3 regions of the Pseudomonas sp. AC463 genome follow, and region 1 is predicted to be linked to each of the others. Evidence: riboswitches for the same ligand, from Rfam matches in the RefSeq annotation. Region 1 holds a riboswitch; each other region holds the start of a gene.

Region 1 (10,167 bases):
GCGCCAGCATTTGAGGGCGAGGCGAGTATTGCCCAAGACGACGTAGGTCAACGCCACCAGGCGTGCAGGAATGTAGTTCAGCACATCGTCGATTTTTGCTGCGGCCCAGCCGAAGCGTTCGAAGCGTTCGTTGCGATAACCCCACATGGCATCCAGGGTATTGCTCAGGCGGTAGAGCACCACGCCCGGCACGCCGGCGACCACAAACCAGAAAATCGCCGCGAACACCGCGTCGCTGCCGTTTTCCAGCACCGATTCGGTGGCGGCGCGGGCGACTTCGGTGCGGTCCAGCTCGCTGGTCTGGCGGCTGACCAGGTAGCTCACACGCTTGCGCGCCTCCTCCAGGTCATCGCTGCGCAACGCCTGGGCCACCGGAATCACGTGTTCGCCGAGGCTGCGCATGCCCAGCGCCAAGTACAACGCGATAATCTCCAGCACCCAGCCGATATACGGCGCCCACGACAACGCGGTAGCCAGCAGGGTCAGCGGCACCACGGCGATAAACCATGCAGTCACGCCGTGGCTGCGCCAGCCACGGCCACCGCTGTTGAAACGCTGCTCGATACGCCCGGCAAAATTACCGAACGCTACCAGCGGATGCCAGCGCCTGGGTTCGCCCAGCAGCGCATCCAGCGCCACCGCCGCGACACACAGCAAGGCCACACTCATTGACTCACTCCCCACACATTTTCATACAACATGTCACTCAGCGGCCGCGGTTCGGTCCAGCCTTCGAGCTGCAACATCGGTGCCGGATAGAACTCGGCGACGGGCCCCAGGCACAACACGGCCAGGGGTTTGGCGCCAGGCGGCAGGCCCAGCAGGTCGGCCAGAGCCTGGGGCTCGAACAGCGAGACCCAGCCCATGCCCAGCCCCTCGACGCGCGCCGCCAGCCACAGGTTCTGGATCGCGCAGGACAGCGAGGCCATGTCCATTTCCGGCAAGGTGCGGCGCCCGAAGATATGCCGCTCGCGATCATCCATCAGCGCCGCCACCAGCACTTCGGCGCAATCGTGGATGCCTTCGACCTTGAGCTTCATGAATTCGTCGGAGCGTTCGCCCAAGGCCTCGGCGGTGCGTACGCGCTCTTCTTCCACCAGTTGCTGAATCTGCCCACGCAGGTGGCGGTCGCTGATGCGGATGAAGCGCCACGGTTGCATCAGGCCCACGCTGGGGGCCTGGTGTGCGGCCTGGAGCAGGCGGTGCAGCAATTCGGGGGCGACCGTGCCGCCGCTGAAGTGGCGCATGTCGCGGCGTTCGGCGATGGCGCGGTAGACGGCCTGGCGGTCGGCCTCGGGGAAGGCGTTGTCGGTCATGGCCTCATCGAGGGCAAGCCCCCTCCCACATTTGGAACACGGTCAACTGTGGGAGGGGCGGTGCGACGATTCGACTTGCCCCCGATGGCGAACTCAGGGTTCGGCGCAAAAAGTGCGGCAACGGCAGCAGGGTTGGACGGAAAATAAAAGTGCACATAGGAAGCCGTCATGCGCCCCTGCCGATACACCGCTTCGGCGCCGCGCCCACCATTGGGGCTCAGGCCGCGAGCAATCGGCTCCCATTCCGTCGTGGTCAACGAATGGTGATAGGTATGCCCGCGCAACGTGCCCTCCGGCAGATCGACATTTTGCAGGGCCAGCGCCGCGAGTTTCTTTTGCATCACGGCGTCGCCCTGCAGCAGGCCGACCAGTTCGGCACGGGTGCCGTCGACGTCGGTGAGCGAATCGAGCAGGTAAAGCATGCCGCCACACTCGGCGAGCAAAGGCTTGCCGGCGGCGTGATGGGCACGGATGGCGTCGAGCATCGGGGTGTTTTCCGACAGCGCGACGTGGTGCAGTTCCGGGTAACCGCCGGGCAGATAGAGGCTGTCTGCGTCAGGCAATTCGCGATCATGGATCGGAGAAAAGAATTTCAGCTCGGCGCCCATCGCCCGCAGCAGGTCGAGGCTGGCGCCGTAGGTAAAGGCGAAGGCCTCGTCGCGGGCGACGGCAATACGCACCCCGGCCAGCAACGGTTCGGCGTCGATCACTTGCGGCGCGGCGAAGGTCACTGGTGGCGGCAAAGCGACTTCGCAACTACTGCCCAAGGCTTGGGCGGCGGCGTCCAGGCGCACGTCGAGATCATTCAGTTCGCTGGCCTGCACCAGGCCGAGGTGGCGGCTGGGCAGTTCAATCCCGGTTTCACGGGACAGCGCGCCGTACCAGCGCAGACCTTCGGTGAGACTGCCTTCGAGCAATTGCGCATGGCGCAGGGTGCCGACGCGATTGGCCAGCACGCCGGCGAATGGCAGGTCCGGCTGGTAACGCGCCAGGCCCAGGGCCAGAGCGCCGAAGGTCTGGGCCATAGCGGTGCCGTCGATCACGCCCAACACCGGCACGCCAAAGTGGCGCGCCAGGTCGGCGCTGGACGGCGTGCCGTCGAACAGGCCCATCACGCCTTCGATCAGGATCAGGTCGGCTTCCCCCGCCGCTTCCCACAACAGGCGACGACTTTCCTGCTCGCCCACCATCCACATGTCCAACTGATACACCGGCGCGCCGCTGGCACGCTCATGGATCATCGGGTCGAGGAAGTCCGGGCCGCACTTGAACACACGCACCTTGCGCCCCAGGTTGCGATGCAACCGGGCCAGCGCAGCGGTGACGGTGGTTTTGCCCTGGCCGGACGCCGGTGCGGCGATCAACACGGCCGGGCAATGACGGGGCTCGTTCAAAGTTCGACGCCCTTCTGTGCCTTGATACCGGCCTGGAAGGCGTGCTTGAGCATGCCCATTTCGGTGACGGTGTCGCCCATTTCGATCAACTCAGGCTTGGCGCCACGGCCGGTGACCACCACGTGCTGCATGGGTGGGCGGGCTTGCAGGTCGCTGAGCACCTGGTCGAGGTCGAGGTAGCCGTGCTTGAGGGCGATGTTCAGTTCATCCAGCACGACCAGGCCAATGGACGGGTCTTGCAGCAGCTCGCGGGACACCGCCCAGGCGGCTTCGGCGGCGGCGATGTCGCGCTGGCGGTCCTGGGTTTCCCAGGTGAACCCTTCGCCCATCACGTGGAAGCGCACTTGCTCGGGGAAGCGGCGGAAAAACAGCTCCTCACCGGTGCTGTTGCGGCCCTTGATGAACTGCACCACGCCGCACTGCATGCCGTGGCCCATGGCCCGGGCCAGCATGCCGAACGCCGAGCTGCTTTTGCCCTTGCCGTTGCCGGTGAGTACCAGCAGCAGGCCGCATTCATTCGGGGAGTTGGCGATGCGCTCGTCGATCACGGCTTTTTTGCGCAGCATGCGCGCCAGGTGGCGTTCGTCGCGGTCGGGGGTATCGGTCATGGCAGCTCTCCGTTGGGGCTGAACAAAAACGGCGGGCAGGAAAAAAACGTACAGACAGCCAAGCATCGCCCACCGTGATGCTGTTGAATGGTTCAGGCCGGTCTCCGGGCTCATGAGTGGCAAGCAGGCCGACGCTGCGCCTTCCCATATCGCGCGCGATACAGTGGCAGAAGGCAGCGTTTTTTCTCATTTACCGTTGCGGGGGCAGCGCCGGGATCGCGGCAGCATTGTGTACAAATGCGCTCACTCACCGGCTTCCCTGTTTCACTCGGTCGACCCGTGGGTCACAGAGCACCTGAAACAAGCGGCGAAGGTTAGTGGGTTGGGGGGCTAGCTGCAAGCGGCAAGCAGGCGTTGCGCCGTCTTGCCGCGTATAAATCAGCTTTCTAGGGATTACGCGCCAGGTTCGCTGGCAATACGCGCTTGGCGCTGAGGTAGGCATTCTGCCAATAGGCCTTGGATAAGGTGTCCAGCTTCACCGTACCGCCGGTTTGCGGCGCGTGCACAAAGCGGCCTTCGCCAACGTAGATACCCGCGTGGCTGACCTGGGAGCCGCCACCAGTGGCGAAGAACAGCAGGTCACCGGTTTGCAGGTTCTGCTCACTGACATCCTGGGCACGCATCACGATCAGTTCGCGGGTGGTGCGTGGCAGGGAGATGCCGGCGGCATCACGGTAGACGAACCCGATCAGGCCACTGCAATCAAAACCCGAATCCGGCGTGTTGCCGCCCCAACGGTAAGGCGTGCCGACCAGGCCCAGCGCACGGAAGAGCACGTCTTCGGCAGCAGGCGAGAAATTCTGGGTGGAATAGTTGAACACCGGCTTGGGCTTGACCGCTACGGGAGCGGGCGGCGGTGGGCGGCTTGCGCAGGCGCTGAGGAGCGCGGCGCAAACAATGAGAATCAAGCGGGCTGACGTCGACATGTGCAGAACAATCCTGGTCTGGATGCGGCTTTCGCTGCCGAACGCTGAAAACCAGAACGCGCAAGCAAAGCTCGCGCGAACGGATTACAACAATGTCCAGGGATTCTAGCGCTTACACGTCAAACTTCAAGTATCACTTTAAGTTTACTTGCTGGCGGTAACCGTCGTCGGGGCCATGGCGAGTGCGCGCTTGGCTTCGATGAAGGTTTTGCTCCAGTAGCTGTCGCCCAGGTTGTCGACTCGGACACCACCACTGCGACGGCTGCTGGAGTGGATAAACTGGTTATCGCCCAAGTAGATACCGGCATGGCTGACACGACCGCGGCCTGCAGTACTGAAGAAAAGCAGATCACCGGGCTTGAGGTTGTTGCGTGCGACCAACGGTGCTTTCACGTTGATCATTTCGCGGGTGGAGCGTGGCAGGTTCATGCCAGCTTCTTCACGAAACAGGTAGCCGATGAAACCGCTGCAGTCGAAACCGGCTTCGGAGGTACCGCCGAAACGGTAACGGGTACCGATCAGGGACATGCCGCGTTCGAGGATGCTGTCGGCCAGAACTGGAAGCTGGTAAGGCTTGTTGCTGGCGAAGCCAGCCAGTTCGTTCTCCGTAGCAACTTCTTCCTCATAGACAGTGGAAGACTGCGCTGCAACGAATTTAGCCTGGGATTGTTGTTGAGGCTTTTGCTGCTCAACCACCTGTTGAGGGTGGGAGGCACAACCAAACAACAGGGTAACGAGTGCGAGAGGCACGAGGGGTGCGAAGCGATTTAGCATGGGCACGACCGTGGCTGGTATGTAAAGAAGTCGAGACTATGCCCACTATCACATCGATTTGCAAATTCAATCGTGATCTATGTGACTTCGCGATTGGACTATGACATCTAAGCCGTAATTCCATTTTTAGCTTCAAATGCGTAGCCAGACGGGCTCAAACGCAGGTTTTCTGACGCCTGTAAAATGCCGAAACCTACAAATTCAACAGGTTACCAACCCAAAGTCTCTTTCAAGAAAGGGATCGTCAATTTTCTTTGCGCTTGCAGGGAAGCCTGATCGAGCTGTTCGAGCAAATCGAACAATGCGCTCATGCTGCGGGTGCCGCGCGTGAGAATAAAGTGCCCGACTTCATCGGTGAGGTGCAGGCCGCGACGCGATGCGCGCAACTGCAGGGCGCGCAACTTATCTTCGTCGGACAAGGGGCGCATCTGGAAGATCAGCGCCAGGGTCAGGCGCGACTTGAGGTCGGCCAGCTTTATCGGCAATTCACGCGGCGAGGTGGAGGCGGCAATCAGCAAGCGCCGGCCGCTGTCACGCAAGCGGTTGAACAGGTGAAACAGCGCCTCTTCCCACTCCGCCTTGCCGGCGATGGCTTGCAGATCGTCCAGGCACACCAGTTCGTATTGCTCAAGCTGATCGAAGATGCCGATACCGCGGTCCATCAACTCCGCCAGCGGCAAGTAAACTGCCGGCTCGCCCATCTGCTCGAAACGCAGGCACGCCGCCTGCAACAGGTGGGTACGCCCCACGCCGTGCTTGCCCCACAGATAGATCAGGCTTTCGGTCCACCCGGCGTCGGCTTCGCAGAGCCGCTCGACATAGCCGAGTGCTGCGGCATTGGCGCCTGGGTAGTAGTTGATAAAGGTGGCGTCATCACGCAGACGCACACCCAAGGGCAGCTGAATCGGTTTCATGCTGACTGAACGGCTCCAAACGAACCGTTAGTGGCCTCTGTGTAAAGTTTGCAAAGTTTATACCCGTGACGCCGGGCGCACAATGCAGCAGACCACAAGCAAAATCAAAGGTTTGCGTTAACTTGGTGGTTTTGCGCAAATTGTTTGACACACCAGACGACAAACCCGGCCGAAGCCGGGTTTGTGATGCGGCAATTACAGGTCGGGGTCTTCGACCCCGGTATACACATCCGAATCCTTGTACAGGTCGTGCACATGGCGCACCAGCACCATGATCACCGCCGCCACCGGCAGCGCCAGCAGGATGCCGGTAAAGCCGAACAGCTCACCGCCCGCCAGGATCGCAAAGATCACCGCCACCGGGTGCAGGCCAATCCGATCCCCTACCAGCAACGGCGTCAGCACCATGCCTTCAAGGGCCTGGCCGACCATGAATACCGCAACGATGCCCAGCATCGGGTACAGGTCACCGCCAAACTGGAACAGCCCGGCGACCAGCGCCGCGCCGATGCCAATCACAAAGCCCATGTACGGCACGATAGCTGCCAGGCCGGCGATCAAGCCGATCAACAGGCCCAGCTCCAGGCCGATAGCCATCAAGCCGGCCGCGTAGATGATCCCCAGCGCCAGCATCACCAGCAGTTGGCCGCGCACGAATGCCCCCAGCACCTCATGACACTCGCCGGCCAGAGAGACGATGCGCTCTTCGTTGTTGCGCGGGAGCAGGCTGCGGATCTTGGCCATCATGATGTCCCAGTCCCGCAGCAAGTAGAACGCTACCACCGGGATCAGCACCAGGTTGGTCAGCCAACCGATCAGCGCCAGGCTGGAAGCGGTTGCCTGGCTGAGCACCACGCCGACGATATCGGTGGTCTGGCCCATATGCTCGCTGATGGCCGCCTTGACCTTGTCGAACTTCCAGAACCCGTCCGCCAACCCCAACTTGGCCTGGGCCCACGGCATCGCCGTGTGCTGCAACCAGTCGAGCATTTGCGGCGCCAGCTCATACAGGCGGAACAGCTGCTTGGCCAGCATCGGCACCAGCACCAGCACCAACGCGGTGATGATCAGCGTGAACAGGGCAAACACCGCCACCACGCCCAAGGTCCGCGACAGACCGGCTTTCTCCAGGCGATCCACCACGGGATCGAACAGATAGGCCAGCAACAACGCAACCAGGAACGGCGTCAGGATCGAATGCAGCAAGAACACAAAAACGCACAGCAGGACAATCCCGCCAAGCCACACCCAACGACGCGTATCCGCCATAAACCACTCCATCTGTTATTGCTTCTATATAGAAAGAAACTTTTTACCAACGAAACCGCTGCTGCGCCTTACCAACGAAACCGCAGCTGTGCCTGAGGCTCAGGTGCCACCGCCGGTTGCGTGCCATCGACCACAGGTTGCTGGGCAGGCGCTTCACCGGCAGGTACCTCCTGCAACTTGGCCAGGCTCAACTGAGTGCGCAGCTGCTCGGCGCTGCCGTTGACGCGATACACAATGCGATTGCCATCCACCAGCTGTGGCTGGCCGCCAAACGGCTCCAGCAGATGCCCGAGGGCGGCATAGCGCTCCAGAGTCATGCCCTGCACTTCCAGCAACTGCTCGGCGCTCACCCCCGGTTTGACCGCGAAGCGCGGCGCCAGCTTCTGGCTCACCGCCAGCAACACGGCATCAGCCACGGCGGCAGTGTCGGCGCCTTGCGCGGTGCCCTGCTCGCTCTTGTCGCCCAACCACAGGCGCCACTTGGCCTGCCACTGGCTGCCCTCCTGGCGCGCATGCACGGCCAGCAAGGCGTCGGCGCCGTAGCGTTCGGAGGCGGCGCGCAATGGCGTGGCGTCGGCGCTTTCAAGATTCGGTGCAGTGGCGACCACTTGCTCATCCAGGTCGCCCAACGGCAGGCGCAGCGGCAGGCCACGGTGTTGTGCCGCGCGGCGCAGGGCTGCCGCGATGGTCTGGCCATCGCCCACCAGGCTGCTGCCTTCGGTGGAATCGTTCAGCCACCAGCCGAGGATCGACGGCCGATTGCTGCCCCAGATCGACAGGCCCGCGTCACGCAGCGCCCGGTCGGTGCTGACCGGGTCGAAATCCACCTGCAGGCTCTCGGGCGGGCCAGCGTCGTAGCCGTATTGAGTGATGATTTGCTGCGGGTCCTTGCGGATCGCCGCCAGGCCAGGGCCCTCGGCGGCCTTGGCGTCGCCGGTGAGGCGAATCACCAGGGTCTGCACGGCACGCTGGGTAGCCTGGTCGCGCTCTTGCGGCGATTGGCTGCTGACGGGTTCAAGTACTTGATAGAGGCCATTGAGGGTTTCGGCATGACTCGCCAGGCTGACCAACGACAAGCAGCCCACAAATAAGAATTTACACAGACGCATGGAAGATTCCCGAACGACAAATTTAGCGGCTGGAACAGACCGCGTGAACTTGGTTTGCCAAGGCTGTGACCACAGCCACCGACAAAACATTCACAGGGTCCTGGTAAGTTTTCATGCTGTCATAACGACAGCCGGTTCAAGGCTATACCTTAATACGCACCACGGCAGAGCCGATTAGCATTTTTTTAACCGGCTTTTTAACCTATATGGCCCTGCCCGTCGGCCCGAGGATGGCCGCTGCCCCTCAAGCCTGATAAAATCGCGCGCCTTCGCAGACCGTCAACGGCTGGGCCTTTTACCAAAAGCGCCTGCCCGCTCGGTCGTTACCCCTGAATCCCCCCTAAAGGCCTGGATCATGAGCAAGCAACCCTCCCTGAGCTACAAGGACGCCGGTGTAGACATCGACGCCGGTGAAGCATTGGTCGAACGCATCAAGAGCGTCGCCAAGCGCACTGCGCGCCCCGAAGTCATGGGCGGCCTGGGCGGTTTTGGCGCCCTCTGCGAGATCCCGGCCGGCTACAAGCAGCCTGTGCTGGTGTCCGGCACCGACGGCGTGGGCACCAAGCTGCGCCTGGCGCTGAACCTGAACAAGCACGACAGCATCGGCATCGACCTGGTTGCCATGTGCGTCAACGACCTAGTGGTGTGCGGCGCCGAGCCGTTGTTCTTCCTGGACTACTACGCCACCGGCAAGCTCAACGTCGAGACCGCTACCCAGGTAGTCACCGGCATTGGCGCGGGTTGCGAACTGTCGGGTTGCTCCCTGGTCGGCGGCGAAACCGCTGAAATGCCAGGCATGTACGAAGGCGAAGACTACGACCTGGCCGGCTTCTGCGTCGGTGTGGTAGAAAAATCCGAGATCATCGACGGCTCCAAAGTTGCCGCCGGTGACGCGCTGCTCGCCCTGCCATCCTCCGGCCCGCACTCCAACGGCTACTCGCTGATCCGCAAGATCATCGAAGTGTCCGGCGCCGACATCGAGAACATCCAGCTCGACGGCAAGCCGCTGACCGACCTGCTGATGGCCCCGACGCGCATCTACGTCAAGCCACTGCTCAAGCTGATCAAGGACACTGGCGCAGTAAAAGCCATGGCCCACATCACCGGCGGCGGCCTGCTGGACAACATCCCGCGCGTCCTGCCAAAAGGCGCCCAGGCGATTGTCGACGTGGCCAGCTGGACTCGCCCTGCCGTGTTCGATTGGCTGCAAGAGAAAGGCAACGTCAACGAAACCGAAATGCACCGCGTGCTGAACTGCGGCGTGGGCATGGTGATCTGCGTGGCGCAAGAGCACGTTGAAACCGCGCTGAACGTCCTGCGTGAAGCCGGCGAGCAGCCATGGGTGATCGGTCAGATCGCGACTGCCGCCGAAGGCGCAGCTCAGGTTGAACTGAAGAACCTCAAGGCTCATTAATGTCCCAGACCTGTGATGTCGTGGTGCTGCTTTCCGGCACCGGCAGTAACTTGCAGGCCCTGATCGACAGCACGCGCACCGGCGACAGCCCGGTGCGCATCGCTGCGGTGATCTCCAACCGCAGCGACGCCTACGGCCTGCAACGCGCCAGGGACGCGGGCATCGAAACCCGCTCGCTGGATCACAAGGCTTTCGAAGGTCGCGAGGCCTTCGACAGCGCCTTGGTCGACCTGATCGACACCTTCAACCCCAAGCTCGTAGTTCTCGCCGGTTTCATGCGCATTCTCAGCGCTGACTTCGTTCGGCATTACCAAGGTCGCCTGCTGAATATCCACCCTTCCCTGCTGCCCAAATACAAAGGGTTACATACGCACCAACGTGCCCTCGAGGCCGGCGACACGGAGCATGGCTGCAGCGTGCACTTCGTCACCGAGGAACTCGAT
Region 2 (10,167 bases), on a different contig from region 1:
AAACGCGCCCTGGGGCTCCTCCCCCGCCACCGTCGCGCGAGCCTCTTGCACCAGGTCGAGAATGCGCCGCGCATAGCCGAGGAAATTCCACCCGGCCGGCGACAGGCGCAGGCGACTTTTCTCGCGGATAAACAGCTCCACGCCCAGGTCCTGCTCCAGCTGCTTGATGCGCGTGGTCAGGTTCGACGGTACCCGATGAATCAGTTGTGCGGCGGCGCTGATGCTGCCTTGCTCGGCAACGGCCTTGAAGATTTCCAGCTGGACCAGATCCAAATCATTCTCCAATCGTGAATGTATTGCTTAATATTATTCAGTTTCCAGAAAACATCCAAGCCCGTAGGCTGAACCCAATCCACTCATTCAGCCGGACGGTGCCATGAACGCTATTTCTCACCAGACCCACGCCTTGTCGATCAACCCCGCCACGGGCGAAACGGTCGCCAGCTACCCCTATGAAACCACGGCGCAACTCGACGCCGCCCTCGACCGCGCCACGGGTGCGTTCCGCAGCTGGCGCCGCCAGCCGGTGAGCCAGCGCGCCGAACTGCTGCTGGCCCTGGCCGCCGCCCTGCGTGAGCAAGCCGAAGAGATGGCGCAGATGATCACCCTGGAAATGGGCAAACCCATCGCCCAGGCCCGCGCCGAAATCGAAAAATGCGCACTGCTCGCCGAGTGGTACGCCGCCCAAGGCCCGGCCATGCTCGCCCCGGAACCGACCCTGGTGGACAACGGCAGCGCGCAGATCGAATACCGCCCGCTGGGCCCGATCCTCGCCGTAATGCCGTGGAACTTCCCGGTGTGGCAAGTGCTGCGCGGCGCCGTGCCGACGATGCTCGCCGGCAACACTTACGTGCTCAAACACGCGCCGAACGTGATGGGCAGCGCCTACCTGATGAAAGCCGCGTTCCACAAAGCCGGTTTCGCTGACGGCCTGTTCGAAGTGATCAACGTGACCCAGGACGGTGTGTCCAAAGCCATCGCCGACCCACGCATCGCCGCCGTGACCCTCACCGGCAGCGTGCGCGCCGGCATCGCCATCGGCTCCCAGGCCGGTGCCGCGCTGAAAAAATGCGTGCTGGAACTGGGCGGCTCCGACCCGTTTATCGTGCTCAACGACGCCGACCTCGACGCCGCCGTGCAGGCCGCCGTGATCGGTCGCTTCCAGAACAGCGGCCAAGTCTGCGCCGCCGCCAAGCGCCTGATCATCGAAGCAGGTGTGGTGGAAGCATTTACCGCCAAATTCCTGGACGCCAGCCGCGCCCTGGTGATGGGCGACCCGACGTCGACCAGCACCTACGTCGGCCCGATGGCGCGTTTCGACCTGCGTGACGAGCTGCACGGCCAGGTCCAGGCCACCCTGGAGGAAGGCGCGACCCTGCTGCTGGGCGGCAATAAAGTCGAAGGCGCCGGCAACTACTACGCGCCGACCGTGTTGGCCAACGTCACCGACCAGATGACCTCGTTCAAACAGGAACTGTTCGGCCCCGTGGCCTCGATCATCACCGCCCGCGACGCCGACCACGCCGTGGCCCTGGCGAACGACAGCGAGTTCGGCCTCACCGCGAGCATCTTCACCACCGACGCGGCCAAGGCACGGGACATCGCCAACCAGCTGGAAACCGGCGGGATCTTCGTCAACGCGTTCAGCGTGTCCGACCCTCGGGTGGCGTTTGGCGGGGTGAAAAGGAGTGGGTTTGGGCGTGAGCTGTCGCACTTCGGCGTGCGGGAATTCTGCAATGCGCAGACGGTGTGGCTGGATCGTAAGTAACCCCAGCAACTAGCCTGGAATGAGCTTATGTGGGAGGGGGCAAGCCCCCTCCCACATTTGAATCTCGGTGTTTCTGGAAGTTATTGGGCGCTGATGTAGTTGAACTGCGCCTGGGTCTTCTCAACCGCCGCCTGCACTTTGTCTTTTTGCGCCTGCGTGCCCGAGTAGTAAATCTGCATCCCCTTCAAATCCAGCCCTTCGACGGCGTTGCCGATAACCGCCACGTCAACGCCGGTACTGGAGCCCATAATCAAGAAGAAGTTGTCACCCAGTTTTTTCGCATCCTGCAGCTCCTCCCGAAGAAGCGTGGCATTCGCGCCCCCTCCCACAGCAATCGCAAGGTTGTCGGCGATAAAGCCATGGCTGGGGATTTTCGTTGCGCGCAAACGCAGTTTGGCCGGCCCAGGTGGAAGTGACGCGACGTACGCAGTGGAGGCCTCGTCCAGGATCTGCTTTTCAGATTTACCGTGGGTAGCGCAACCGGCTAGCAGGGCGATAAAGGCGAGGGTGACTAAAGATTTCACTATGTATTCCTTGTGAGAAAGCTGTCCATGGGGCGTGCATCATAGGAGACCCACCCCGCCAGGGCTACCACTGTCGTCACGCCCCTCCCGTTCAACCCCGTGATCGACTACCATACCGCGCCGGTTCCCAAACGGGACTAATAGGGAATTCGAAACGCCGCACGCGGCGCCAATCGAAACTGCCCCCGCAACTGTAGGTGCTGAGCCTGCTCCATAACGCCACTGGGCCTTGCCCGGGAAGGCCGGAGCGTGGCGACGACGCATCAGTCAGGAGACCTGCCGGCCCAGCACGATAACCAACCGGCGGGGTGTCCGGGAAGGACGCCTTTACCCTGCCCGGTTGGCAGCGCTCATAGGTGTGTTTCCAAGCCGTACCGCCCCTGCTTCACCTACGGCTTTACGGAGATTGCCCCATGCTGCCACGCGTTACCGCCCTGCTCACCGGCCTGGGTTTCTGTGCCCTGGCCCACGCGGCACCGACTCATTACCCGCTGACCGTGGAAAACTGCGGCAGTAACGTAACCTTCCAGCAAGCCCCTGCGCGCAGCGTGACCATCGGCCAGGCCGCCACCGAGATGCTTTACGCCTTGGGCGTGGGCGACAAAGTGGTCGGCACCTCGCTGTGGTTCAACAACGTCTTGCCGCAATACAAGGCCCTGAATGACGGCATCGAACGCCTGGCCAATAACGAGCCGAGCTTCGAAGCCGTGATCGCCAAGCGCCCGCAACTGGTGGCCGCCGAGCTGGAATGGGTGGTCGGCCCGCAGGGCGTGGTGGGCACGCGCGAGCAATTCCACGAGTTGAAAATTCCCACCTACCTGCTGCCCTCCGACTGCGAAGGTAAGGACAACCTGGTGGGCGCCGACGGCACGCGGCTGGAACCGTTCCGCATCGAGACCATTTATAAAAGCATCAGCCAACTGGCGCAGATTTTCGACGTGCAGGACCGTGGCCAACAGCTGAACGACGAACTCAAGGCACGCCTGGCCAAGTCCGTCGCCACCGTGCAAAGCAAAGGCCTCAAGCAGGCGAGTGCGCTGGTGTGGTTCTCCAGTTCCGAGATGGCCAGCGACCCGTACGTGGCCGGCCACAAAGGTATTCCCGAATTCATGCTGCAAACCCTCGGCCTGACCAACGTGGTGCAGTCCGACGAAGAGTGGCCCGCCGTGGGCTGGGAAACCATCGCCAAAGCCAACCCGACCTTTTTGGTGATCGCGCGCATGGACCGCCGCCGCTACCCCGCCGACGACCATGAAAAGAAACTCGCCTTCCTGCGCAGCGACCCGGTGACCCGCAACATGGACGCGGTGAAAAACAACCGCATCATCATCCTCGACGCCCTGGCGCTGCAGGCCAGCATCCGCATGTTCGACGGCCTTGAACAACTGGCCACGGCCATCGACGGCTACGACCTGCCGAAATGATGCGCCCTCTTCTTGCCCTGGCCCTGCTGCTCACCGCCGTGCTTGCCGGCGTGGCCATCGGCGAAACGTCGATCTCGCCGCAGGTGGTGGTGCAGGTGCTCGCCAACAAACTGTGGGGCGCCGGCTACGTGCTCGACCCCATCGACGAAGGCGTAGTGTGGAATTACCGCCTGACCCGCGCCCTGGTCGCCGCCGCGTGTGGCGCTGGCTTGGCGACGTGCGGAGTAATTTTGCAGTCGTTGCTGCGCAACCCGTTGGCCGACCCCTACCTGCTGGGCATCAGCGCCGGCGCCTCGACCGGCGCGGTGTTGGTGGCGCTGATGGGCGTGGGTGGCGGTTTGATCTCGTTGTCGGCGGGCGCGTTTGTCGGCGCCATGGCGGCGTTTGCCCTGGTGATCCTGCTCGCGCGGGCCAGCGGTTCCGTGAGCGGCACCGGCCAGATCATCCTCGCGGGCATCGCCGGCTCGCAGCTGTTCAATGCACTCACCGCATTCCTGATCACCAAATCGGCCAGTTCCGAACAGGCACGCGGCATCATGTTCTGGCTGCTCGGCAACCTCAGCGGCGTGCGCTGGCCCTCGGTGTGGCTGGCGGTGCCGGTGGCGGTGGTGGGCTTGGCGGTGTGCCTGTGGCACCGGCGGGCGCTCGACGCGTTCACCTTCGGCAGCGACTCGGCGGCGTCGCTGGGCATCCCGGTGCGCCGCGTGCAGTTTGTGCTGGTGGGCTGCGCGGCGCTGGTCACGGCGGTGATGGTGTCGATTGTCGGCTCCATCGGCTTTGTCGGCCTGGTGATCCCCCACGCCGTGCGCCTGCTGCTCGGCACCGGGCACTCACGCCTGCTGCCGGCCAGCGCGTTGGGCGGTGCGTTGTTCCTGATTGCGGCGGATGTGCTGTCGCGCACGCTGATCAAGGGCCAGGTGATTCCGGTGGGGGTGGTCACTGCCCTGGTCGGCGCGCCGGTGTTTGCCTTGATTCTGATCGGCCGGAGGAATGCCCGATGAGCGTACTCAGTTGCGCCGGCCTGGGCTTCAAGGTGCGTGAGGCCGAGTTGCTTTGCGATATTCACCTTGAGGTTCAGTTGGGGGAAACCCTGGGGATTGTCGGGCCGAACGGCTCCGGTAAATCCACCTTGCTCAAGCTGCTCGCCGGCCTGCGTGCGCCGGCATCGGGTGAAGTGCGGCTTGGGGGGAAGCGTTTGGGCACGCTGTCACGCCGCGCCATCGCGCAACAGTTGGCCGTGGTGGAGCAACAAGCCGACACCGACGACGCCATCCGCGTGTTCGACGCCGTGGCGCTGGGCCGCACGCCATGGCTGTCGGCGCTGAGCCCATGGTCCGGCGAAGACGACGCCATCGTGCGCCAGGCCCTGCACGACGTAGACGCCACTCACCTGAGCGCACGGGCCTGGCGCAGCCTTTCCGGCGGCGAACGCCAACGTGTACACATCGCCCGCGCGCTGGCGCAACGGCCGCAGATTCTGTTGCTGGACGAGCCGACCAATCACCTGGATATCCAGCATCAACTGGCGATATTAAAAGGTGTGCAAGCCCTGCCGGTGACCACCTTGATTGCCCTGCACGACCTTAACCAGGCCCTGACCTGCGACCGCCTGGCCGTGCTGGATCGTGGGCGGTTGGTGGCGTTGGGCAAGCCATTGGAAGTGTTGACACCGCAGCGGCTGCAGGACACGTTCGGCGTGCAGGCGCACTACCTGACGGACCCGTTCGACGGCGCGCAAATCCTGCGCTTGCGCTCCAACTGACCCACCAAAATTCAAATGTGGGAGAGGGCAAGCCCCCTCCCACCTTCGGATCTAAATCGGCTTGTGCATGTGGGTGGTCTGCCACACCGGGTCGGCTTCGATATCGACAATCTCAAAACCCTGCCGCACCCAGAAATCAATCGCCCCCGGCAAAAACGGGTGGGTATGCAGGTACACCACCTCTACCCCATCCGCCCGCGCCAGCGCTTCCAGCGCAAGATACAACCTACCCGCCAACCCAAAACGACGAAACGCCGGCAGCACAAATAACCGCACCACTTCCACCGTCTTGCGGCCCGAGTAATCCAACTGGGAAAAACGCCCGTCGTAGGGCAGATAGCCGATGGCCGCAACGATCCGATCACCCTCGTGCGCTAGCAGAAACTGCCCGTCGCCTTGCAGGTAAACAGCTTCGAAGTCCGCCAGATCCGCAGGCATACCGGCGGCACTCAGCTTGGGGAATAACTGCGCGCGGGCTTCAAGGACAAAGGTAAGTACATCCGGGATGTCAGCGGCCGTGACCGGCTGGATATCAATCATGCGCTTTTACGCTCATAGCGAAAGTAACCATTGGCGCCAGTCCCGACCTGGGCAAAGCCAGCCGCCTCGTACATAAGCCGCGCCGGGTTATCCGGGCGCACGCTCAAACTCAAATGCCTGAACCCCGCCTGCCCCGCCGACACCGTAAACGCATCCAGCAGCGCGCGACCGATCCCGTTGCGCCGGTAAGCTTCGCCGACATTAATGGTACACAGCTCGGCGAAACTGTCCTCTGGCATCCACAGCGAATAACCGGCGAACTGCGCGCCCAGCATCGCCACGCTCAGGCGCTCGAAGTTGTCGACCCACCGTGTAAGGTGCCGCTCCAACTGACGCTGCCATGCCGCTTCGTGAGCCGGCTCCCATTGCTGGATATAACCCAGCTCACCCCGGTAGATCGCCGGCAGGTCGGTCACGGTGGCAGGCCGCAGCGTCAACGCGCTCACTCACGCAACTCGCACGTAGCACTGCCCTTCATCCCCGACGCATGCACGCTCACATGGCGCACGCTGAAGCCGGGTTTCTGCACAATCTTTTTCTCATCCCAGATATCCCCACTGGCCACCTGATAACCGATGCTCCCATCCGCCTGCCAGCTCAGGCGCAGGATATACACGCCGTTATAATCCGGCGCTTGCTTGAACTGGGTGTCGATGATCGGCTTGGCCTTGTTGAAGGTGCGCAGGTTGAACAGGCGCTGGTCGGTGCCGGGCGGCGAGTAGCTGGACAGGAACAGCGTGTCATCCTCGGCCGCGTCTTCGGCGGCCGCGAGGATCACCGACGGCACCCATTTTTCGCCACGGTCCTGATTGTCGGTCACCACCTTGCAGGTCAACTGGCCTTTGCCGCCCACGTTCTGGCGCAGCACAGTCTGGTACTGGCCGTAGGGCACGTCGAAGGTGAGTTTCTGTTCGGTGGCCTGGCCGCAGGCGGTCAGCAGAAACAGGGCTGAGAGCCCGATGGTGCATTGAAGACGCTTCACGTGCAGTCCTTTGCTTGGAGGGAGGCGAGAGGTTACTCGGCCGGTTGCAGTTTGAGTACTGCCGCGTTGACGCGCTGGGTTATCCATCCTCGGCTGTAGACCAACACGTCGCTGGCCATCGCCACCGGAAAATGAATAAACCCATGGGCCGATTCGGGCAGCAGATGAACCTCTGCCTCAGGCCACCTTTCAGCAATCAACAACGTGTCGTCCTTGAGCGGGTCCAACTCCCCTACAAACATCAGCGCTGGCGGCATGCCGATAAAGTCGCCATACAATGGCGACAGCGGCGGCTGCCGGCGTTCGTCATCACTCAACCCCGGCGTGAGCATGCGCAACGCCTCGACCATCCCCGGCCCATCCAGCAACAAGGTGTCCGGCCCGGCCGTGCGCACGCTCGGCGTGCCGGTCAAATCGTAAACGCCGTAGTACAACACTGTGCCGCTCACGCGTTTGAGCAATTCTGGCCATTGCTTGAGCGCCAGCAAAGTCGCCGCCGCCAGATGCCCGCCGGCCGACTCGCCCACGACAATCACCGGCAAGCCCGCAAACTCCTCCTCACTGAGCAACCAGCGCGCCGCCGCCAGGCAGTCGTCCAGCAGCCCTTGCACCGGTGTGTTCACCGCCAGCCGATAATCCACCGACACCACGGCCACGTCGCAGGCGTTGACCATGCCCAGGTTGAGGTCGTCATCCATCTGCGCATTGCCGATCACCCAGCCGCCGCCGTGGATATCCAACACCACGCCCTTGGGCTTGCCGCCGGGCCGCAGGATGCGCACCGGCACGTTGCCTACAACCCGGCGTTCGGCATCCGGCGCCTTCTTGAGGGTTTGGCTGACGCGCAACAACGCCTGAATCAGACGCGGCGTAACGCGATTGCGGATTTTAAAGCGCGGCATCCACGCAAGCTTCTGGTTGAAGCGACGCATCTGCGCCAGCTCGGGCTCACTGACTGGCCATAATGTGTAAGCCATCAGCGATTATTTCGCAGAATCGAGAAATTCAGCGCCGCCGCCACACACAGCCACGCCAGGTACGGGAACAGGATCAAGCCAGTGATCAGGTCCAGGCGCACCGCCAGCACTACCATTGCCGCCACGGTCAGCCACAGCAGCGCCAGAATCACCATCCCCGCGAGGATGCGATGCGCGCCGAAAAACACCGGCGTCCACAGCGTGTTCAAGGCGATCTGCGCCGCCCACAGCGCCAACACCACTTCGCTGCCGGGGATCAAACTCAAGCGGTAGCCGGCCCAGGCCAGCAGCAGGTAAATGAGGGTCCACGCCACCGGGAACAACCAATTGGGCGGGGTAAAGCTCGGTTTTACGAGGGAGTCGTACCAGGCCCCAGGCTTGAAGATAATGCCGGTGCTGGCAGCGGCGGCGCAGGCGAGCAGGAAGATAAAGAAGGTCATGGTCGGTCCTTGGCTGAACGTTTCCACTTGGACGTGTCGCACCCGGGTAAAAGTTCAGCAAAAACCTTCAGCCAGGTTCCACAATCCTCAGCCACGGCCAGCGCGCCTGATAACTCCTGGCCTTCTTGGCAAACAGTTCCGGCTCCGCATGCACGGGGTTGATGCGCAAGATGCCCTGCTCCACATCCGCCAACCCATACGGCGCATACACCTCGCCCGAGGCGATCTCCAAACCGATGCACGTGCCCGCCACTAGGTAACGGTCCACCCCTTGTTTAGCCGTGTGCAGCTGCGGATACGGCCGGCCAAACCGCTGCCCATACCAGAGGTGCACCCGCGCCTGGTTCTTCACTTCGACATTAACCCCCAGGTCCTCGAACAACCGCTCAGCCCGGCGAATCACCGCGTCCTCCGCCTCGTAGGACAGGTCGGTGTCGAAGTAAAAAACATCGTAGTCCTTTACGCCCTGGTCCGCAGGCAGGTTCGACTGGTGATTCCACACCGCCTGGAACAGACAGCCCGCCGTGAGCATGCACTGCTCCACCCCGAGGTCGGGCAGGCGCGCGGTGATTTCGGCGTTGATGGGGTTGGCCATGGCCAGGGTGAGCAGGCGGTCGACGGTCAATGCCATGGGGATCCCTTAGTGATCAGCCTCAGTTAACCCCAGGGTAGCTGTCCACGTATTGAATGGTGAAGTCGGGATAGGAGTCGACAATCTGGATCTTGTAGTCCGGGTAGGAATCGACCGTCTGCCATTTACCAACCGAGTCAGGCCAGGCATCGACTTTCTGTACTTTCAGGTCGGGAAACTGGCCTACCACCTTGACCTTGTAGTCGGGGTAGCTATCCACGAACTGGATCTTGCCGTAGATCTTCGACAAATCCACCGATGAAGCCGCCGACGCGCAGAAGGGCGAGATCAACAACAGCGACGCAACAACAACCTTGAACATGAATTTTTCATCCTGAAATATAAGGCGCCCAAGCTGACAACCTGCGCGCGAAATGTCCTGCATCTACTGAAGATCAGCCCTTCAACTCACCCGCGCGATTGCTCGCCGCGTCGTCGTACGCCACATACAGCGACTCGGCGATCTGGCTTTTGATCGCCTTGCTGGCTTCCAACCCGAGCACGAAACCTTCGGCTTTACCGCCGGCCCGGTTGAGTTCTTCGTGGGTGGAAGCGCCAGTGATGGCATCCAGCAGCTTGGTGGCGTGAGGGCCGACGCCTTTTGGCAGGGAGATTTGGTCGATGGACATGGGCGATACCTTGAAAGAATGAGATCGGTAGCGCGTAAAACCACTGCCGGGGGCTGGCATGGTAGACCGATATCCACATCAAAGGGCCGTTTTCTGGCCGCCAAGACCTTGCCCCCCGCCTTGTGGCGAGGGAGCTTGCTCCCGTTGGGCTGCGCAGCAGCCCCATCCATAAGCCCCAAATCCCCCCAGGCAAACACCAAAGCCACACCACCTTGCTCCATTGCCTACGCTTACGTCAGAATCCGCCGGCTTGTGTGCTGGGGTGGCCGTCTCTAAGGTTGCTCGGTCGCCGACTTCTCGGGGATCGGGTTTAGTAGCCTGAGTTGGGTATTGAAGAGTGCACGAGCTTCATCAATCAGACATTGCGTCTGCGCTTGATGGCGGCTGTGCGTAGGGCACCTTCGGGTGCGCCGGCTTTGATATCCACCGGTCTACTAACCTGCGCACAGCTGCCACCTTTTTGTTTAGTAGCGAAAAGGTGACGGCCCAA
Region 3 (10,167 bases), on a different contig from region 1:
ATCCAACACCTGGGTACTGCCCAGGCGACCGATAATGCCGATATTGCGAAATTGCTCCATGGGGCTCCTGCGGGATCTGGGGTATGGCAAAAAAGAAACGATTATGGGCGAAAGGCCGCCGCAGACAAAATCCTTTGTCACCGCCAAGCCTTGATGACAATGGTTCTCAGCCACCTGCCGCACGCGTTACGGGCTATGCTCGGACCATGAATCCGTTCCCCGACTTGCATACCCTACCCCGCCAATTGCGTCACCCTGAGGTGCGCGACCTGGCGTGGGTGATGCTCGCCCCGCCGATGCTCGCACAGACGCCCTGGCCGCAGCGCCACCCGCTGGCCGGCAGTGATTGGGTACAGGCGCCCGAGCGTCTTGAGCACTGGCTACGCGCCCTCGATCAAGACAGCAGCGCCTTGCAACACTGGCTGAGCCAGTCCCGCACGCGCCGCCTGGGCCTGTATTACGAACGCTTGTGGCAGTTCGCCGTGCAGCATGCGCCCGGCGTGGAACTGCTGGCCGCCAACCTGCCGATCCGCCGCGCCGGGCACACCCTCGGCGAGCTGGACATGCTGCTGCGCGACCGCGATGGCGTGCACCACCTGGAACTGGCGATCAAACTCTACCTCGGCCCCCAGGCCGGCAATGGCCAGGACGCCGCGCAGTGGCTGGGCCCGGGTTGCCATGACCGGCTGGACCGCAAGCTGGCGCACCTGGCCCAGCATCAACTGCCGATTTCCGCCCGACCGGAAAGCCGCGAGGTGTTGGCGGCGCTGGATATCCAGCAGTTCGACGCGCATTTGTGGCTTGGCGGCTACCTGCTTTACCCCTGGCCCGGCCAGGCCGAGCCGCCCGTTGGCGCGCATCCGCAGCATTTGCGTGGGCGTTGGTTGCACCAGCGCGATTGGCCGGGCTTTGTCAGCGCCAGCGCGCCTGGCCGCTGGCAGCCCCTGCCCCGCCACGCATGGCTGGCGCCGGCGCACTACCTGGCGGGCGAAGTATGGAGTGAAGAGCAGATGCACGGCTGGCTGGCAGAGCTTGACGCAATGGCGCCGGCGCAGTTGTTGGTGCGGATGGTGCAAAACGGTGAGGATTGGGAGGAAGCGGAGCGGTTGTTTCTGGTGGCGGATCTTTGGCCGAATGTGCCGGGGGCTGGCTGATTATTTGGGGGGGTTGGTAGTGGACTCATCGAGGGCAAGCCCCCTCCCACATTGGAATGCATTTCAACATATGGGAGGGGGCTTGCCCCCGATAGCAATGGCCCAGGCACTACACATCATCAATATGCTGATATTCCAACTGCAACCCGCTCGCCAATTCCCGAGCGCGCCCCAACCTGATCGGCCCACGCTCGATATCCACCAGCAACCCCGGACACTCCAGCATCGGCAAACCGCCAATCGCCTTGAGCCGCCCATCGGTAATCACCAGCAACCGCTGCTGCTCGGCGGGATGTCGCTTGCGCCGCGCCGCCAGCCACTGCCCGGCCTCGCTCAACGCCGCCAGCAACGGTGTACCACCGCCCGCGCCCAGTTGATCCAGCCAATTGGCCAACCCCTTAGCAGCCTTCAACCCTTGCACCTGCCACTTCGGCGACTGCCCGCTGGCCGTCAACAACGCCATGCGCGCGCGTTGCCGATAGGCGTCGTCAAACAACTGCGCCAACAAACCCTTGGCATCCGCCAACGCACGATGCCGCCGGGTCGAGGCCGACGCGTCGACAATCACCAGCCACAACTCCTGGGCCGAACGGCTGCGCAAGTGGTACAGCAAATCTTCACGGGTTTGCGGCCGCCCGCCGAGCAAGGTGCCGGGCCAATTGATTGCCCCCTGCCTGGCGCTGCGCGCCTTGCCTTGCCGGCCTCGGTCCAGTCGCCCGGCCTTGGGGCGGGCATCCGCCCCCGTGTCCGGTCGGGGGCGGATGCCTAGGGCTTTTTTGGCCAGGCGGGCACGCCTCGGCGAGCACCCGTGGGCAGCGGCGGCGCGGGCATATCGCCCCATTGGCCCTGGCCGGGCGAGGTGTCCGAGGGTTGCGGCGACCGCCCTTGATCAGGTGGGCTGGCCGGTGGAGATTGCTGCTGGCGACGATGGCGCAAGGCAAACTCCGCGACCGCTTCTATATCTTCCTCGGCGATGGCGCTGGCGCCGCGCCAGGCGGCATGTGCCCTGGCGCCGCGCAGCCAGACCAGGTCCGCACGCAAGCCATCGACCCCGGCGGCAAAGCAGCGCTCGGTGATCTGTGCCAACGCCTGGTCGTCCAGCGCAATGCCGTCCAACCGTTTGCGTGCCTGGGTGCAGCGCTCACGCAGCGCCGCCTGTTGCGCGGCCCACTGCGCGCAGAACGCCGCCGGGTCGCTGTCGAAATCCAGGCGCCGACGGATGATCTGCCCGCGTTCGGCCGGCAAGGTCTGCCCGCTCAGCGCCACATTGAAGCCGAAGCGGTCGAGCAACTGCGGGCGCAACTCGCCCTCCTCCGGGTTCATGGTGCCGATCAGCACAAAGCGCGCCGAATGCCGGTGGGAGATGCCATCGCGTTCGATCAGGTTGGTGCCGCTGGCGGCCACGTCGAGCAGCAGGTCCACCAGGTGGTCCGCCAGCAAGTTGACCTCGTCCACGTACAGCACGCCGCCATCCGCCTTGGCCAGCACGCCCGCGGAAAACTGCGCGCGGCCCTCGCCAAGTGCGGCGTCCAGGTCCAGCGTACCCACAAGACGCTCTTCGGTGGCGCCCAACGGCAAGGTGACAAACTGGCCGCTGGCCAACAGGTCGGCCAGGCCACGGGCCAGGGTCGACTTGGCCATGCCGCGCGGGCCTTCGATCAGCACGCCGCCGATCTTCGGGTCGATGGCGGTCAGGCACAGCGCCAGTTTCAGGTCATCGGCGCCGACCACGGCGGACAGCGGAAAATGGGGAATATCAGTCATCAACTGTCTTCTTCTATATCCAGCAACAGGTTTTCCAGCGCCTCGCGATACGCGCCCGGTTCCTGCCACAGGCCGCGCTGCTGGGCTTCGAGCATGCGCTCGGCCATATCGCGCAGCGCCGCCGGGTTGTGCTGTTGCACAAAGGCGCGGGTGTCGGGGTCGAGCAGGTAGGCGTCGGCGAGCAAGGCGTATTGGTGATCGTCGATCAGCGCGGTGGTGGCGTCGAACGCGAACAGATTGTCCACGGTCGCGGCCATTTCGAACGCGCCTTTATAGCCATGGCGCTTCACGCCGTCGATCCACTTGGGGTTGGCGGCGCGGGAACGCATCACCCGGTTCAGCTCTTCCTTCAAGGTGCGGATCTTCGGCAGGTCGGGCTGGCTATGGTCGCCGTGGTAGCTGGCGGCTTTTTCGCCGCTCAGGGTTTCCACGGCGGCGAGCATGCCGCCCTGGAATTGGTAGTAGTCGTTCGAGTCGAGCAAGTCGTGCTCGCGGTTGTCCTGGTTCTGCAGCACCGCTTGCACCTGGCTCAGGCGCTGGGCGAATTGTTCGCGGGCGGCGGTGCCCTCATCGGAACCGCCGTAGGCATAGCCGCCCCAGTTCAGGTAGAGCTCGGCCAAGTCCTCGCGGCTCTGCCACAAGCGCCCGTCAATCGCGCCCTGCACGCCCGCGCCGTAGGCACCGGGCTTGGCGCCGAAAATGCGCCAGCCAGCCTGCTTGGCTGCCGCCTCTTCATCCAGGCCGGACTTGAGCAGCGCCTCGCGCTCGCTGCGCACCTTGGCGGCCAGTGGGTTCATGTCGTCCGGCTCATCCAGGGCCGCCACCGCTTGCACCGCCGCGTCAAACAGGCGGATCAGGTTGGCGAAGGCATCGCGGAAGAAGCCGGACACGCGCAAGGTCACGTCCACACGCGGGCGGTCGAGCAAGCTGACCGGCAGGATCTCGAAGTCGTCCACCCGCTGGCTGCCCGTGGCCCACACCGGGCGCACGCCCATCAGCGCCATGGCTTGGGCTATGTCGTCACCGCCGGTGCGCATGGTCGCCGTGCCCCATACCGACAGGCCAAGCTGGCGCAGGTGGTCGCCGTGGTCCTGCAAGTGGCGCTCAAGAATCAGGTTGGCCGACTGGAAGCCGATGCGCCAGGCGGTGGTGGTCGGCAGGTTGCGCACATCCACGCTGAAGAAATTGCGCCCGGTGGGCAACACGTCCAAACGCCCACGACTCGGCGCGCCGCTCGGCCCCGCCGGCACGAAACGACCGCTCAAGGCATCGAGCAAACCACGCATTTCCGCCGGGCCGCAGGCATCCAGGCGTGGCGCCACGACGATGCGCAGGCTTTCGATCACCGCTTTCACATCTTCCCAGCCAGGTTCTTCCAACTGTTCCACCGGGCCTTCCAATGCCTGCTCGATCAAGCGCGCGGCATACAACTCCAGGCGTTCGCGGGTATCGCCGGCGGTGCGCCACAGCTGCGCGTCAATCTGTTGCAACACGGCGGGGCGACGCCCGGTCCAGGGTTCGGCGAGGGCGCAATCGAGCGGATCAAACCCCAGCTCAAACGCCTTGGCCAATACCCGCAGCAGGCTCGATTGCGGGCCACGCCCGTCGCCACGCGGGATGCGCAGCAAGGCCAGCAAGGTGTCGATACGCAGACGGCCCTCGGGGGATTCGCCGAAAATATGCAGGCCGTCGCGGATCTGCGATTCCTTCAAATCACACAGGTAGGTGTCGAGGCGCGGCAGCCACACGGCGGCATCGGCGTCGTTGTCCAGCTCCAGCTCCTGGTCGATGCGAGTTTCGCGCACCAGCTTGAGGATGTCTTTCTGCAGCTCCAGGGCGCGGCGTGGGTCGAGCAATTGGGCTTCGTAATACTCGTCCGCCAACAGCTCCAGGTTACGCAGCGGGCCGTAGGTTTCGGCACGGGTCAGTGGCGGCATCAAGTGATCGATAATCACCGCCTGGGTACGGCGCTTGGCCTGGGCGCCCTCGCCCGGGTCGTTGACGATGAACGGGTAGATATTCGGCAGCGGCCCGAGCAGCGCATCCGGCCAGCAGTTTTCCGACAGGCCCACGCCCTTGCCCGGCAGCCACTCGAGGTTGCCGTGCTTGCCGACATGGATCACGCCATGGGCGCCGTAGGTGTGGCGCAACCAGAAGTAGAACGCCAGGTAGCCGTGGGGCGGCACCAGGTCCGGGTCGTGGTACACCGCGCTGTGGTCCACCTGATAACCGCGCGCCGGCTGGATGCCGACAAAGGTCAGGCCCAGGCGCAGGCCGGCGATCATCAGGCGGCCGTCGCGAAACATCGGGTCGTTATGCGGTGTGCCCCAGCGCGCCAGCACGGCCTGTTGGTTGGCCGGCGGCAGGCGCTGGAACAGCGTCTGGTAGTCGTCCAGCGTCATGCTTTGATGGCAAGGGCGCAGGTCGAGGCTGTCGAGGTCGTTGGTCACGCCGCCGAGCAGGTCGTGGATCAATGCAGTGCCGCTGTCGGGCAGTGCGTCCGGCAGCGGGTAACCTTCGGCCTGCAGCGCACGCAGGATATTCAGCGCGGCCGCCGGCGTATCCAGGCCCACGCCGTTGCCGATGCGGCCGTCGCGGGTCGGGTAGTTGGCGAGGATCAGCGCGATGCGTTTATCCGCATTCGGCACCCGCGCCAGCTCGACCCAGCGTCGCGCCAGTTCGGCGACAAAATCCATGCGCTCCGGCGCGGCGCGGTAGCACACCACGTCCGACTGGCTGCGCTCGCTGCGCCAGGCCAGGTCCTTGAAGCTGATCGGCCGGCTGATAATGCGCCCGTCCAGCTCCGGCAAGGCAATGTGCATCGCCAGGTCGCGCGGGCCAAGGCCCTGCTCGCTGGCCTCCCAGCCAGGCTGGTTGTCCTGGGCGCAGATCGCCTGGATTACCGGGATATTGCGCCGAAACGGCCGCAAGTGCGGCGCTTCGGGGCTCGATTGGGCAAACCCGGTGGTGTTCAGAATCACCGCCGCGCCGACTTCATCCAGCAGGTCCTCGACCACCGTCAGGCAGCCGGGCTCTTTCAAACTGGCCACCGCCATCGGCAACGGGTTAAGACCCGCCGCCTGCAAGCGCTGGCAGAACACGTCGATAAAGCCGGTGTTGGCCGCCTGCAAGTGCGAGCGGTAGAACAACACCGCCGCCACCGGCCAGTCGGCGTGCCAATCCGCCTGCCAGTCGTTCAGGCGCGCGTTGGCTTTATGCGGGTGATAGATCGCGGTGCGCGGCAGGGTCTGCGGCTCGGCCCAAGCGTAGTCGCGGCCCAGATGGCTGCTTGCGAGGCAGCGATAGAAATCCAGCGCATTGCTTAAGCCGCCCTGGCGCAGGAAGTGCCACAGACGGTCACGCGCCTCGACGCCGACGGTGCTCAGGCCGCTCAGCTCCGGATCGGGGCGATCATCCCCCGGCACCAGGATCAGTTGCACGCCACGCTCGGCCAACTCCACCAGGCGCTCGATACCGTAACGCCAATAACCGATGCCGCCATGCAGCGAGATCAGGATGACCTTGGCGTGGCGCAGCACTTCATCGACGTACAGGTCGACCGAGGCGTGGTTCTGCACCTGCATAGGGTTGGCCAGGCGAAAACTCGGGAAGTCGTCGGGCAACTGCCGGGCTGCTTCCGCCAGCAGCGCCAGGCTGGAGTCGCCGCTGCACAGGATCACCAGCTCGGCGGGGGTTTGTCCAAGGTCGGCAATATTGTCGTCCGAGACGAAACCACCGGGCTGAGTCCTGAGCAGGTGCATGGGTTAAACGCTGAGGGCTGCGCGCAATTGCGCTTCGAGGCCGGCTGCGTCCAGCTCCTGGCCGATCAGCACCAGGCGGGTGATGCGCGCTTCGTCGGCGCCCCAGGCACGGTCGAAGTGCTTGTCGAAGCGCGTGCCCACGCCCTGGATCAGCAGGCGCATCGGCTTGTTCGGGATGGCGGCGAAACCTTTGACACGCAGAATGCCGTGTTGCACCACCAGTTGGGTCAGGGCGTCGAGCAGCAGGGCTTCGTCGGCTTGGGGCAGATCGATGGAGATGGAGTCGAAGGCGTCGTGATCGTGGTCGTCTTCACCTTCGTGGTGATGATCATGATGGCTGTGGCGCCCGTCGATGTGTTCCTCGGAGCCGGCGCCCAGGCCGATCAGCACGTCCAGCGGCAGGCGACCGCTGCTGGCTTCGATGATCTTCACCGCTGGCGGCAGCTCTTCGGCGACTTCCAGGCGCACACGGGCCAGGTCTTCCGGGCTGATCAGGTCGGATTTGTTCAGGATCACCAGGTCGGCGCTGGCCAGTTGGTCGGCGAACAGTTCGTGCAGCGGCGACTCGTGGTCCAGGTTCGGGTCGAGTTTGCGCATGGCGTCGACCTGGTCGGGGAAGGCGGCAAAGGTGCCGGCGGCCACGGCCGGGCTGTCGACCACGGTGATCACCGCGTCAACCGTGCAGGCGCTGCGGATTTCCGGCCACTGGAAGGCTTGCACCAACGGTTTTGGCAGGGCCAGGCCGGAGGTTTCGATAAGGATATGGTCAAGGTCGCCACGGCGGGCAACCAGTTCGCGCATCACCGGGAAGAACTCTTCCTGCACGGTGCAGCACAGGCAGCCATTGGCCAACTCGTACACGCGGCCATTGGCCTCTTCCTCGGTGCAACCGATGGAGCACTGCTTGAGGATTTCACCGTCGATGCCCAGCTCGCCGAACTCGTTGACGATCACGGCAATGCGACGGCCCTGGGCGTTGTCGAGCATATGGCGCAGCAAGGTGGTCTTGCCCGAACCGAGGAAGCCGGTAACGATGGTGACGGGGAGTTTGGCCAGTGTTTTCATCGGATGCCCTTTGGGGCGGGCATACGGGACGATAGGCCCTGCGGCGGCGCGCAGATGCGGATTTCGTCACCGGATCACCCCGCCCGGTTGAAGTAGAAAATCGGTTGCGAGGCAGGTCTCCTGGCTTGGGGCGTGCGGGTCTTGCGACCGGCGCTGGCTGCGCCTTCCCGCCTTGTCGGCAGTGGCGTGGCAGTCAGTTGAACCCTTCACAGTTGCGGGGGCAGCCGCGGCTTGAACCGCGTTCCCTTCTTAGCTTCGGCCTGGGCCGAAGAACCTCGAGGGTGCAAGGCTACAGGGGCACGCTGCATTTGACTACCGTCGCCCGCCCATGCTCTCCTACACATCTTGTTTCGGGTGCCCCTCACGGGGTGAAACGGGAAACCGGTGAGCCATGGTCTATGGTAAGTCCGGTGCTGCCCCCGCAACGGTAAGCGAGCGAAGCGTCATGGCCACTGTGCATTTGCATGGGAAGGCGATGCTTTTCTGAGGAAGGCTGTTTAACAAGTCGCCCCTCGCAAGCCCGGAGACCGGCCCGAAAAAATCAGATAACAAACCCGCGGTGGGCGGGCGCTGTTCGGAACCCTGCGTGCCTGGCTCGCGGGGTTTTCATGCGCCTGTGCACCCTGACACTCGTAAGGGACGCGCCATGTCGATCATCAGCAGCACTTCGCACTCCGCCAGCAGCACCGCCACCCTGAGCCAACGCCTGACCGCCGCCATCGGTGCGTCGATCCTCGGCGCGTGCCTGGTGTATTTCGCCGGCTTCTCGCATATCGAAGCAGTGCACAACGCTGCCCACGATACCCGCCACAGCGCCGCGTTCCCGTGCCACTGAGACCTGCCGACATGATCAAGCGTATTGCCCAAACCGCAGGGTTTACCGGCCTGCTGGCTGCCCTGTTACTGACCCTGCTGCAAAGTTTCTGGGTCGCACCGCTGATTCTGCAGGCGGAAACCTTTGAAAAAGCCCCGGCCGCCACTGAAGTGGCCCATGAACATGCCGCCGGCGCTGCCGCTCACACCCATGACGCCGAAGCCTGGGAGCCGGAAGACGGCTGGCAGCGCGTGTTGTCCACCACCGGTGGCAATCTGGTAGTCGCGGTTGGTTTTGCCCTGATGCTGGCCGGTCTCTACACCTTGCGTACGCCGACTCGCACGGCCCAGGGCCTGCTCTGGGGCCTGGCCGGTTACGCGACCTTCGTACTGGCGCCGACCCTGGGCCTGCCGCCGGAGTTGCCGGGCACCGCCGCTGCCGACCTGGCACAACGCCAGATCTGGTGGATCGGCACCGCCGCGTCTACCGCCGTCGGCATTGCGCTGCTGGTGTTTGGTCGCAACTGGCTGCTTAAAGTGCTGGGCGTGGCGATCCTGGCCGTGCCTCACGTGATCGGCGCGCCACAACCGCAAGTGCATTCGATGCTGGCGCCGGAAGCACTGGAGGCGCAGTTCAAAATTGCATCGCAACTGACCAATGTGGCGTTCTGGCTGGCCTTGGGCCTGATCAGCGCCTGGCTGTTCCGCCGCAACCGCGACGACCACTACTCGGCATGACCCTGGTGGCCGGCCTGGGCTGCCAGCGGGGTTGTGAGGTTCACACCCTGCTGGCGTTGTTTGACCGCGCCCTGGCCGAAGGCGGGATTGAGCGCCAGCGCATTACCGCGCTGGCGAGCATTGATCTGAAACAGGCTGAGCCGGGGCTGCTCGCACTGGCCGAGCGTCTGGACCTGCCCTTGCAGTGTTTCAGCGCCGAGCAATTAGCCGCGTATGAAAGCCGCTTGAGCCACAAATCGGCCGTGGCGTTCACCCATACCGGCTGCTACGGGGTCGCCGAAAGCGCCGCCCTGGCCCTCGCCGAACACCTCGCCGATGCCCCAGCGCGCCTGCTGATCACCCGCCAGAAAAACCCCCAGGCCACGTTTGCATTGGCCTGCGCCGGCTAAAACCTCGATAATCGCCCCTCCCGAACATGAGCAACCTTCATGCTCGCCCGTTTTACGACAGGAATTGTCCATGACCGTCTACTTCATCGGCGCCGGCCCCGGCGACCCGGAATTGATCACCGTCAAAGGCCAGCGGCTGATCCGCAGTTGCCCGGTGATCATCTATGCCGGTTCGCTGGTGCCGGCGGCGGTACTGGAGGGGCATCGGGCCGAATCGGTAGTTAACAGCGCCGAGCTGCACCTGGAGCAGATCATCGATCTGATCAAGGCAGCCCACGCCAAAGGCCAGGACGTGGCCCGCGTGCACTCCGGCGATCCGAGCCTGTATGGCGCGATTGGCGAGCAGATCCGCCATTTGCGCGAGCTGGGCATCCCGTTCCAGATCATTCCCGGCGTCACGGCCGTGGCCGCTTGCGCGGCACTGCTGGAAACCGAACTGACCCTGCCGGACATCGCCCAGAGCGTGATCCTGACCCGCTACGC

What was found. Region 1 has a riboswitch for cobalamin ahead of cobO (cob(I)yrinic acid a,c-diamide adenosyltransferase). Riboswitches for the same ligand answer to the same signal wherever they lie in the genome.
Region 2: it holds a riboswitch for cobalamin, as region 1 does, so the genes downstream of both, AC0IYH_RS22780 (ABC transporter substrate-binding protein) here and cobO (cob(I)yrinic acid a,c-diamide adenosyltransferase) in region 1, are expected to answer to the same signal.
Region 3: it holds a riboswitch for cobalamin, as region 1 does, so the genes downstream of both, AC0IYH_RS12230 (CbtB domain-containing protein) here and cobO (cob(I)yrinic acid a,c-diamide adenosyltransferase) in region 1, are expected to answer to the same signal.

The regions. Positions count from the first base shown of each region.
Region 1 is NZ_CEEDDZ010000002.1:328,941-339,107, reverse strand. Features, by position in the region: gene cbiB (adenosylcobinamide-phosphate synthase CbiB) at 1-669, opposite strand, end outside; gene bluB (5,6-dimethylbenzimidazole synthase) at 666-1,316, opposite strand; gene AC0IYH_RS03740 (cobyrinate a,c-diamide synthase) at 1,313-2,710, opposite strand; gene cobO (cob(I)yrinic acid a,c-diamide adenosyltransferase) at 2,707-3,318, opposite strand; cobalamin riboswitch at 3,397-3,632, opposite strand; gene AC0IYH_RS03730 (C40 family peptidase) at 3,705-4,244, opposite strand; gene AC0IYH_RS03725 (NlpC/P60 family protein) at 4,389-5,018, opposite strand; gene hda (DnaA regulatory inactivator Hda) at 5,228-5,932, opposite strand; gene AC0IYH_RS03715 (AI-2E family transporter) at 6,128-7,201, opposite strand; gene AC0IYH_RS03710 (DUF2066 domain-containing protein) at 7,270-8,310, opposite strand; gene purM (phosphoribosylformylglycinamidine cyclo-ligase) at 8,666-9,724, shown strand; gene purN (phosphoribosylglycinamide formyltransferase) at 9,724-10,167, shown strand, end outside.
Region 2 is NZ_CEEDDZ010000020.1:6,572-16,738, forward strand. Features, by position in the region: gene ptrR (putrescine utilization regulator PtrR) at 1-273, opposite strand, end outside; gene AC0IYH_RS22770 (aldehyde dehydrogenase family protein) at 377-1,768, shown strand; gene AC0IYH_RS22775 (hypothetical protein) at 1,849-2,292, opposite strand; cobalamin riboswitch at 2,397-2,590, shown strand; gene AC0IYH_RS22780 (ABC transporter substrate-binding protein) at 2,706-3,716, shown strand; gene AC0IYH_RS22785 (FecCD family ABC transporter permease) at 3,713-4,717, shown strand; gene AC0IYH_RS22790 (ABC transporter ATP-binding protein) at 4,714-5,478, shown strand; gene AC0IYH_RS22795 (GNAT family N-acetyltransferase) at 5,530-6,018, opposite strand; gene AC0IYH_RS22800 (GNAT family N-acetyltransferase) at 6,015-6,464, opposite strand; gene AC0IYH_RS22805 (hypothetical protein) at 6,461-7,000, opposite strand; gene AC0IYH_RS22810 (alpha/beta hydrolase) at 7,033-7,977, opposite strand; gene tspO (tryptophan-rich sensory protein TspO) at 7,977-8,417, opposite strand; gene AC0IYH_RS22820 (nucleotidyltransferase family protein) at 8,485-9,048, opposite strand; gene AC0IYH_RS22825 (7(1) septoil knot domain-containing protein) at 9,071-9,370, opposite strand; gene AC0IYH_RS22830 (hypothetical protein) at 9,444-9,677, opposite strand.
Region 3 is NZ_CEEDDZ010000008.1:110,866-121,032, reverse strand. Features, by position in the region: gene AC0IYH_RS12260 (NAD(+) kinase) at 1-60, opposite strand, end outside; gene AC0IYH_RS12255 (DUF1853 family protein) at 207-1,154, shown strand; gene AC0IYH_RS12250 (VWA domain-containing protein) at 1,264-1,866, opposite strand; gene AC0IYH_RS12245 (ATP-binding protein) at 1,920-2,918, opposite strand; gene cobN (cobaltochelatase subunit CobN) at 2,918-6,679, opposite strand; gene cobW (cobalamin biosynthesis protein CobW) at 6,683-7,744, opposite strand; cobalamin riboswitch at 7,838-8,037, opposite strand; cobalamin riboswitch at 8,080-8,294, shown strand; gene AC0IYH_RS12230 (CbtB domain-containing protein) at 8,391-8,579, shown strand; gene AC0IYH_RS12225 (CbtA family protein) at 8,591-9,295, shown strand; gene AC0IYH_RS12220 (cobalamin biosynthesis protein) at 9,292-9,684, shown strand; gene cobM (precorrin-4 C(11)-methyltransferase) at 9,755-10,167, shown strand, end outside.